DNA from 2 places in the Agrobacterium sp. GD03872 genome. Region 2 is predicted to be linked to the other one. Evidence: predicted binding sites of a transcription regulator. Region 2 holds the regulator's gene; the other holds the start of a gene.
The links. Region 2 encodes LexA, which represses DNA repair genes until DNA is damaged. Its sites were predicted from a motif close to TGTTCNNNNTGTGTTCNG; they were not measured.
Positions count from the first base shown of each region.

Region 1 (4,664 bases), on a different contig from region 2:
CCGGGGTCTGTGTGACCGTCTTGGCATTGAAATCCATCATGGTCTCAGCGTTTCCGGCTTTACCGCGGGGCCGCAATCAACGGCCATCACCCTTTCCGACAATTCGGTGCTGGAATCGCGATTGCTCATCGCCTGCGACGGCGTTCGCTCGGCTCTCAGGGACATGGCGGGCATCAAGACCGTGCACTGGGCTTACGATCAGTCCGGCATTGTCACAACTGTTGAGCATGAGCGGCCGCATGAGGGCTGTGCCGAGGAACATTTCCTGCCATCCGGCCCTTTCGCCATTCTGCCGCTGAAGGGAAACCGTTCGTCGCTCGTCTGGACCGAACGCACCGCCGATGCCGACAGGCTGATCGCCTCCGACGATCTGGTGTTCGAGGAAGAGCTGGAGCGCCGGTTCGGTCACAAGCTCGGTCCTGTCCGGCCGGTCGGGCCCCGTCGCGCCTTCCCGCTGGGTCTGACGCTGGCGCGCTCCTTCGTCGCGCCGCGTTTTGCGCTTGCCGGTGATGCGGCGCACGGCATTCACCCGATCTCCGGGCAAGGCCTCAACCTCGGCTTCAAGGACGTTGCCGCGCTGGCTGAAACGGTGGTTGAGGCGGACCGTCTTGGCCTCGATATCGGCTCCCTCAATGTTCTGGAGCGGTACCAGTCCTGGCGGCGTTTCGACACGTTGCGCATGGGCGTGACGACGGATGTGCTGAACCGGCTGTTCTCCAACGATGTCGGTCCCATTCGCATCATGCGCGATTTCGGTCTGGGCGTGGTGGATCGTTTGCCGGGTCTCAAGTCCTATTTCATCGGCCAGGCCGCCGGCACGACGGATGCGAATGCGCCGCGTCTTTTGGCCGGCGAGGCGCTTTGATCGGCGCGTTCGCGAAACGGCGAACAAGCCTCCCCGCAATTGTCGCTTGACAGGTGATTACGGCAGTTTTCGTCTTTTGCCGGAAACGGAAAGCTGAATCCGGGCAAGGACTTACCCGGATTCACAATCTGGTATGGAATATGGATTCTCCAACCAGATATTGCGGAGAACAAAAGCTGAATCCGGGAGAGTCAGCGATTCGTATTCGATTCGTTCGCAGACTGTTCCGCAGCCGAATCGATTCCATTTTCGCCGGATTCTTTTTTGGCCTTCAAGTCGCTGAATCTGAAGGAAAAATTCGGCTACCAATTCCCCTTAGGCGAGTTTCCGGATGAGGCCTATTGCCTTTGTCGGCGGGCATTGCCATGTGTGGTGCGTGCGGCTCGCATCGATAATAGCGAGTGGCACGACAAGCAGATGAAGTCGATTCGCGGATACTACGTTGAATTTTCGCCCCATGATCCTGAGCGGCCGCGGTGTTACGGCCGTTCTCGGCCCCACCAATACCGGCAAGACCCATTACGCGATCGAGCGGATGGTCGCGCATGGCAGCGGTGTCATCGGCCTGCCGCTGCGTCTTCTGGCGCGGGAGGTCTATACCCGTCTGGTCGAAAAAGTGGGTGCGCCGAATGTGGCGCTGATTACCGGCGAAGAAAAAATCGCGCCGCCGAAAGCCAAATATTCCGTCTGCACGGTGGAAGCCATGCCGCGCGAGACAAATGCCGCCTTCGTCGCTATTGACGAGGTGCAGCTGGCGGGCGATCTCGAGCGCGGCCACATCTTCACTGATCGGGTGCTGCATCTGCGGGGTCGGGAAGAGACGCTGCTGCTTGGCGCCGGCACGATGCGCCCGATCCTCGAAAGGCTGCTGCCGGGAATCACCGTTGTGGAGCGGCCGCGCCTGTCGCAGCTCTTTTATGCCGGCCAGAAGAAGATCACCCGCCTGCCGCAGCGCACCGCGATCGTCGCTTTTTCCGCCGACGAGGTCTATGCGATTGCCGAACTCGTGCGCCGTCAGCGCGGCGGCGCGGCCGTGGTGCTGGGCGCGCTGTCGCCGCGCACGCGCAATGCGCAGGTAGGGCTCTACCAGTCGGGCGACGTCGAATATCTTGTCGCGACGGATGCCATCGGCATGGGCCTCAACCTCGATGTCGACCATGTCGCCTTTGCGCAGGACCGCAAGTTCGACGGTTACCAGTTCCGCAATCTCAACCCGGGTGAAATCGGCCAGATTGCCGGCCGCGCCGGCCGTCATCTCCGCGATGGCACATTCGGCGTGACAGGGCGTGTCGATCCATTCGATGACGAGCTGGTGGAGCGGATCGAAACCCATCAGTTCGATGCGGTGAAGGTGCTGCAGTGGCGGACGAAAAATTTCGATTTTTCCTCCATCGCCAATCTGCGCGCGAGCCTGGATGCCGCCCCGACGATACAGGGGCTATCGAGGGCCTTGCCCGCGATCGACCAGCAGGCGCTCGAATATCTGTCGCGTTATCCCGAGATCATCGACGTGACGACGACGGATGCGCGGGTGGAAAAGTTGTGGGAGACCTGCGCGCTGCCCGACTATCGCCGTATTGCCCCTGCCCAACATGCGGACCTGATCTCGACGCTTTATTTCGATCTCGTCAAGCGCGGAACCGTGAACGAGGATTTCATGGCCGAGCAGGTGCGCCGCGCCGACCGCACCGATGGAGAGATCGATACCTTGTCTGCGAGGATTGCGCAGATCAGAACATGGACTTATGTATCGAACCGCCCAGGATGGCTTGCCGATCCGACACACTGGCAAGAAAAGACGCGGGAAATCGAGGATCGATTGTCCGATGCGCTACATGAAAGGTTGACGAAACGCTTTGTTGATCGCAGGACATCTGTGCTCATGAGGCGCCTGAGAGAGAATGCGATGCTTGAAGCTGAAATCAGTGTAAATGGTGATGTCTTCGTAGAAGGTCATCACGTCGGCCAGTTGGCCGGGTTCCGGTTCACGCCGGTGCCGGGAATGGAAGGGCCGGATCAGAAGGCCGTGCAGGCTGCAGCGCAGAAGGCGCTTGCGCTCGAATTCGAGGCGCGTGCCGCGCGTCTGCATGCCAGTGGAAATGGCGATCTTGCTTTGAGCTCCGATGGTCTGGTGCGCTGGCTGGGCGAGCCGGTGGCCCGCCTTTCGGCCGGCGACAACATCATGAAGCCACGGGTGATCCTGCTTGCCGACGAGCAGCTAAGCGGCAATGCCCGCGATCACGCGCTTGCGCGGATCGAGCGTTTCGTCAACCACCAGATTGCGACCGTGCTGAAACCGCTGGACGATATTTCCCGCGCCGAAGACCTTCAGGGTCTGGCGAAGGGTCTGGCGTTCCAGCTCGTGGAAAACCTCGGTGTGCTCTTCCGCCGCGATGTTGCCGAGGACGTGAAGTCGCTCGATCAGGACGCACGTGCCTCCATGCGTCGTTACGGCGTGCGTTTCGGCGCCTATCATGTCTTCCTGCCTGCGCTTCTGAAGCCCGCTCCGGCGGAGCTTGTCACGCTGCTGTGGGCGTTGAAGAATGATGGTCTTGGCAAGCCGGGTTATGGCGATCTCATTCCGGTGCTGGCCGCAGGCCGTACCTCGGTCGTCACCGATGCCAGTTTCGAGCGCATGTTCTACAAGCTCGCGGGTTTCCGCTTCCTCGGGAAGCGTGCCGTGCGTATCGATATTCTCGAGCGCCTGGCCGATCTCATCCGTCCGCTGCTGCAGTGGAAGCCCGGCCAGCAGCCGCGTCCGGAAGGCGCTTATGACGGCCGCCGTTTCACGACGACGACCGCCATGCTTTCCATTCTCGGCGCAACGCTTGATGACATGGAAGAGATTCTGAAGGGCCTCGGTTACCGCGCCGATCAGGTGACGGCGGAAGAGGCGCAGGCCTTCCTCGCCAGCCACGCCGGCGCTTCTGCTCCGGCTGCCGGCGAAGCGGCTGCGGCTGAAGAGGAAAGCGTCGAGACCGAGGAGCACGAGCCGGCTTCAGAAGAACACGTGTCCGAGACGGCAGTTGTTGCTGAAGGCGAAGCTGCCGAGGCGCCAGTTGCGGAGGCTGCCAGCGAAGAAGCTGTCGCAGTCGAAGCCGCGCCGGAAGGCGCCGAGGCCGCCGAGCCCAAGCCTGTCCTCCTGTGGCGTCCGGGTGGGCGCAACGAAAATCAGCGCAGCGAAAACCGTCGCCCCGGCAATCGCGGTCAGGGCCGTGGTGAGGGAGCGCGCGAACAGGGCGAGCGTCGTGGTGAAGGCCGTCGCGACAATCGTGATGGTGCAAACCGCGAGGCTGCCAATCGCAGTGGCGAGGGCGAGCGCAAGCGCGATGGCGGGCGTCCGGACCGCGGCAACAACCGCAACAATGATCGTCATGATCGCGGGGAGCGCAAGGACCGGCCGGAACGCAATGACCGTGGCGGAAAGCCTCAGGGTCAGCAGCGCTTCGAAGCCAAGCCGCCGCGCAAGGAGAAGCCGCTCGATCCGGATTCACCCTTCGCAAAGCTCGCTGCCCTCAAGGAGCAGCTGAAGAAGTAAGCCTATGGGAAACAGCGAACAGCCACTGGAAAGCACGCGTCAGCGTCTGGACAAGTGGCTGTTCTTTGCCCGTATGGCCAAGTCCCGTTCGCTTGCCCAAGGCTACATTCAGTCGGGCCATGTCAAGGTCAACGGGCTTACCGTCCGCCAGCCCAGCCATGCGGTGAAGGCGGGTGACAGGCTCGATATCAGTTTCGAGCGCATGGACAAAATGCTCGTCGTCAAGTCCGGCGGGACACGGCGTGGGCCCTATGAGGAAGC
Region 1 is NZ_JAOCCY010000005.1:232,957-237,620, reverse strand. It holds gene N5D22_RS14940 (ubiquinone biosynthesis hydroxylase) at 1-865, shown strand, start outside; gene N5D22_RS14935 (helicase-related protein) at 1,323-4,403, shown strand; gene N5D22_RS14930 (RNA-binding S4 domain-containing protein) at 4,408-4,664, shown strand, end outside.
Region 1: the regulator LexA is predicted to act here: its motif matches at 1,077-1,094, upstream of N5D22_RS14935 (helicase-related protein).

Region 2 (4,664 bases):
CGGTCGCTTTGCGGGAAAAGCCTGCGATATCGCCGATATCGTTATCGTTTCCCGCAGAACTGCCTTTTCACAATGCCGCTCGGGCGCATTGCTGCTGAACCGCGATATTTTGCGGCGAACCGGTTCGCTGGAGATTGATTTCGCCGGCAGCGATCAGGCAGGGGTCGTCGGCAGGCTGCGCGCCGCAATCGCCGGAACGGACAGGCCATGGAGCGAACACCGCTCTTACGACTGGAAAAGCGGCCGTTTTGACCGCGACGTGCCGGATGCCGTCACCCGGCTGCTGGCGGTATCGCCGTAAGCGCCGCCAGCCTCATGACTCGTCAGGCCTTGACGCGCAGATCGGCGGTCAATTCACCGATACCGCCGATTTCTTCTTCATGCGCCGCATCGCGCCAGACTTCCTTCAGGCCGGCCTCGTACCATTCACGCATGGCGGGCAGGGCGAGCAGTCGGTCGCAATAGGCTTTCGCCGCAGGCGAAAGATCGGCGCCGTAGGTCTGGAAACGGAATGCCACCGGGCAGAAGAAGGCATCTACCGCCGTGAATTTCTGGCCGGCGAGATAAGGCCCGCCGAATTTCGCGAGGCCTTCGCTCCACAGCGTATCGATCCGCTTGATATCCGCCGCAAGCCCGGCATCGCCGCCCTGCGGTTTTACGCGAATGCCGACCGACATGGGGTAGAGATTGCGCAGCGTGGAGAAGCCCGCATGCATTTCGCTTGCGGCAGAACGTGACCAGGCCCGCGCCTGCTTGTCGCTTGCCCAGACGCCCTGATGTCTTTCAGCGAGATATTCGGCGATCGAAAGCGATTCCCAGATCGTCACGCCCTCGTCGACAAGGCAGGGCACCTTGCCCGTCGGCGAGAAGGTGGCGAATGAAACGCCTTCGCCGAAGGGGACAAGTTTTTCATCGAAGGCGATGCCGAGCGTGCGCATCAATACCCATGGCCGCAGCGACCATGAGGAATAATTCTTGTTGGCGATATAAAGATCGTACATGGCGCGTCTCCCGGATATGCTGCGCTTCTTATACCTGTCGAAGCGCCGCGGAATATCGAAAATAATCCATGGCACCCATAAGTCCCGTTGATGGGTGACGAAGGGCAGGGGGGCGGGCACCTCGGGTATCACCATTCGGTGACGGCGCTGCGTCCCGCTGTTTCCCGGTCGGCAATACCCGCAACGCCGCCGAAAACTTGCGCCAGACGGCGCGGGATCACAAAAGTCCGCCCGCCGGGCCAGAAGCCACGTGAAACACCCATATGAAATTGCTGTCGATCTTTGCCGGAAGAAACAAATCCGCCCATGGAAAGAACGATCTGTCCAGCTTCCTCACAATCAGCCGAATTGCGGGATGCCGCCATCTTCAATGGGAATTGCATCTACACAACGATCCCGCTTCGAGAGGATGACGGTTGACCCGGATCAATGGTAACGGCGGATCAGCCCAACCAGCTTGCCCTGGATTTTCACCCGGTCCGGCCCGAAGATGCGGGTCTCATAGGCGGGATTGGCCGCTTCCAGAGCAATGGAGGCGCCCTTGCGGCGGAAACGTTTCAGGGTCGCTTCCTCATCGTCCACCAGAGCCACGACGATATCGCCCGGATTGGCGGTATTGCCATTGCGGATGATGACGGTGTCGCCATCGAAAATGCCGGCCTCGATCATCGAATCGCCCTTGACCTCAAGCGCGTAATGTTCGCCCGAACCCAGCATGTCGACCGGAACGGCCACATCGTGAGTGTTGTTCTGGATGGCGGAAATCGGCACACCGGCGGCAATGCGGCCCATGACGGGAACGGTGACGGCGCCGCCGAGATCATTGGCTGGCGCCTTGGGGGCAGGGGCCGGTTCCGGCGCCTTTGGCTTGCCGAGACTGCCTTCGATAACGCTCGGAGAAAAACCGCGCTGCGGCCTTGCGCCCGGAGCGTAAGCCTCGGGCAGCTTGATGACTTCCAGCGCCCGAGCCCTATTAGGTAGCCGGCGAATAAACCCGCGCTCTTCGAGGGCGGTGATCAGCCGATGGATGCCGGATTTGGAGGCAAGATCGAGTGCGTCCTTCATTTCATCGAAGGAGGGCGGCACGCCGGACTCTTTCATTCTTTCATGAATGAAGAGAAGCAATTCCTGCTGTTTGCGCGTGAGCATGAGGAAAACACCCTTGAGAATCGTCGTTGAAGTCGCGAAACAAATACAGAACGAACACTATATGTTCCATATGTGTTCTGCAATCCCCTAAAATTTCGTGAAGCTGTGGAGGTGCGAAAACAAAACGGGAATGGCGCGCCAAAAACTCCGGTAGATAAGCTGGAATGAAAACCGCAAAATTTCGTTGTTTTTATTGGATTTTTTTCCCGTAAATAGGGGTCCCCAATCGCTGTATTGGCAAACCTCGTAATGCGTCATTCTCGCGTAGCGGCTAAGTGACTGATTACGCAGAATATATTGGGAACCTTCTCACGATCTAATGCTCTGCGATGTTGTGATTGGGAACCTTATTGGGAACCCTATAGCTCATCTGGCCGAAGCATATCACGAAGCAACCCCATCTTTTCTTGTCGATCTTCGACCAAGGCCGCCACCACTCTGGCTATTTCGCTAGTTGTGAACTCGGAGGGTTTGCCTTCCGCGCTCACACCGATCCAGCCACCGCTACGAACCATGTGCTGTAGATCGCCCTCGAAACCAAGGAGTACTTCGGCCCAAGTTTCATACGCGTCTTTCTCTTTGGCGGGGTCGAGGATATCGCGATACTGGTCAAAAAGCCGGAAGAACGCTGACAGGATCGCCACCCTCTCACGCTGTGTTGCTATGTAGCCGATCTCTTCATTGAAGGCCGCTTCAGGGCCATATAGTGCGGTAAGGATTTGCTGCTGGGCTAAAGGTACTGCCTCTCGCCGCCGCCATGCGGCGATAGCCTGCTTAGATAGAGCAAGGCTCTTCGCAAGTTCGGTATCAGTTTCCACGCCAACCAGCCGTTTTAGGTTGTCGATGTATAGGTCTATCGGTTTCTTCATTTTTTCCCCGTTGACAAGTACACAAAATGTAGTCATGACTACATCATGATTACTGCATCTCTCTCCGTTCGTGACATACCAGCCAGCGCAGCATTGTTAAATGCGGTGCGAGGAAGATTCATTGCAAGTGGTACATCGTTAAATCAGTGGTGCATTGCGAACAAGATTGATCGAGTTTGGGCTTCGGACGCGCTCGTGGGTAAAAGAAATGGCCCTAAAGCCCTAGCTTTACGCGAAAGACTTATCTCCGTCGCGGAGCGGCTTTAATGCAGGAAGCCGCTTGGATCACAACAATTGAATTTGCGTTCGTAACAGGGATGCAGAGGCAAGTAGCTAACAGGTTATGTCAGGCCATTGTCGCAGGAACGAAGCGACTGTGGCATGGACACGCACTCGAAGTCCGTACCGTCCACGGTCGCGGCGGTCGCTCTGGCATTCAATATCAGGTCAAAGTTTCCAGCCTTCCAGAGCATCTTAAAGACCGTTTAAAGGCGCTTCAAATGACCAATGAAGTCGTGTCGAGCTTTCGTCTCGGCGACGACACCGCCCATCATGAGCGGGCGTGGAAATTCGAAATCATCGAACCGGCTGTTAAACAGCCCAAGGGCAGCGCCGAGCGCAAGGCCGAAATCGACAGACTGGAAGGCGTTTCCCGCCTCGACTGGACCGGCCACAAGCGCACGCTCACCAAATCCACGCTCTATAAGTGGATCGAGACTTACGAGCTATACGGCATCGTCGGCCTTGCACAGCGCGTTCGTCGCGACAAAGGCGACAAGAAGGTGTTTGTCAGCCGTGCTTGGATGAAGGCCGTCCCGTTCGATCATGAGACGATGGGGACGATTCACAGCGATCTCAAGCAGTACGTGCGCAGCCTGATCAAAGGCGGGTCGCAGTTCAAGCAAACCCGCGTTCTGGCTGGCGAAAAGCTCAAGGATATCACGGGAGCTTACGGCTTTGAGACCGATAATCCTTTGGTCTTTTCCATCCCGCAGGAGTTCGTGCAGGACGAACATCAATACAAGGCGGTCTACCGGCATAAGGTTGACCGGAAGGCCAGTGAAGATGACAAGCCGCGTATCCGGCGCTCGACGGCTGGCCTTGTGCCGATGGAAATTGTCGTCATGGACGTGCACCATATCAACGTACATGTGCGCCGCGACGATGGCACATATTCAACACCGAAGCTGATCGCCTTCCATGATATCGCGACCAACCGCGTTTTCTGCGAACTCATCCAGTTCGACAATCGCGGCGGCGTCCGCAACAGCGATATCATCACCGCCTTCGTCAACATGTGCCAGCATCCGGCCTTTGGCGTTCCGCAGTTCCTTTATGTCGATAACGGCTCCGAATACCAGTTTGCCGACGATCTGGAAGACGCCTTGCGGCTCGGCACGAGGCTGATGCCCTTCAATGGCACCAAGGATCGCAATCACGTCATCCGCGCCAAGGCGTACAACGCCGCCGCGAAGCATGTCGAAGGCTGGTTCCGACAGGTAAACCAGCAGCATTTCCGGCACATCCAAGGTTGGCGTGACGATGACCCGATGAACCCAAAGCGGCCCGAGCTCGGCAAGCTGCATGCGCCGTTCGAAGGTGGGTTCGATGCGTTTTGCGATATCGTCTACAGCCATCTTACCTC
Region 2 is NZ_JAOCCY010000004.1:244,683-249,346, reverse strand. It holds gene N5D22_RS12275 (ComEC/Rec2 family competence protein) at 1-301, shown strand, start outside; gene N5D22_RS12270 (glutathione S-transferase family protein) at 324-1,001, opposite strand; gene N5D22_RS12265 (hypothetical protein) at 1,130-1,372, opposite strand; gene lexA (transcriptional repressor LexA) at 1,428-2,150, opposite strand; gene N5D22_RS12255 (hypothetical protein) at 2,510-3,019, opposite strand; gene N5D22_RS12250 (helix-turn-helix domain-containing protein) at 3,520-4,664, shown strand, end outside.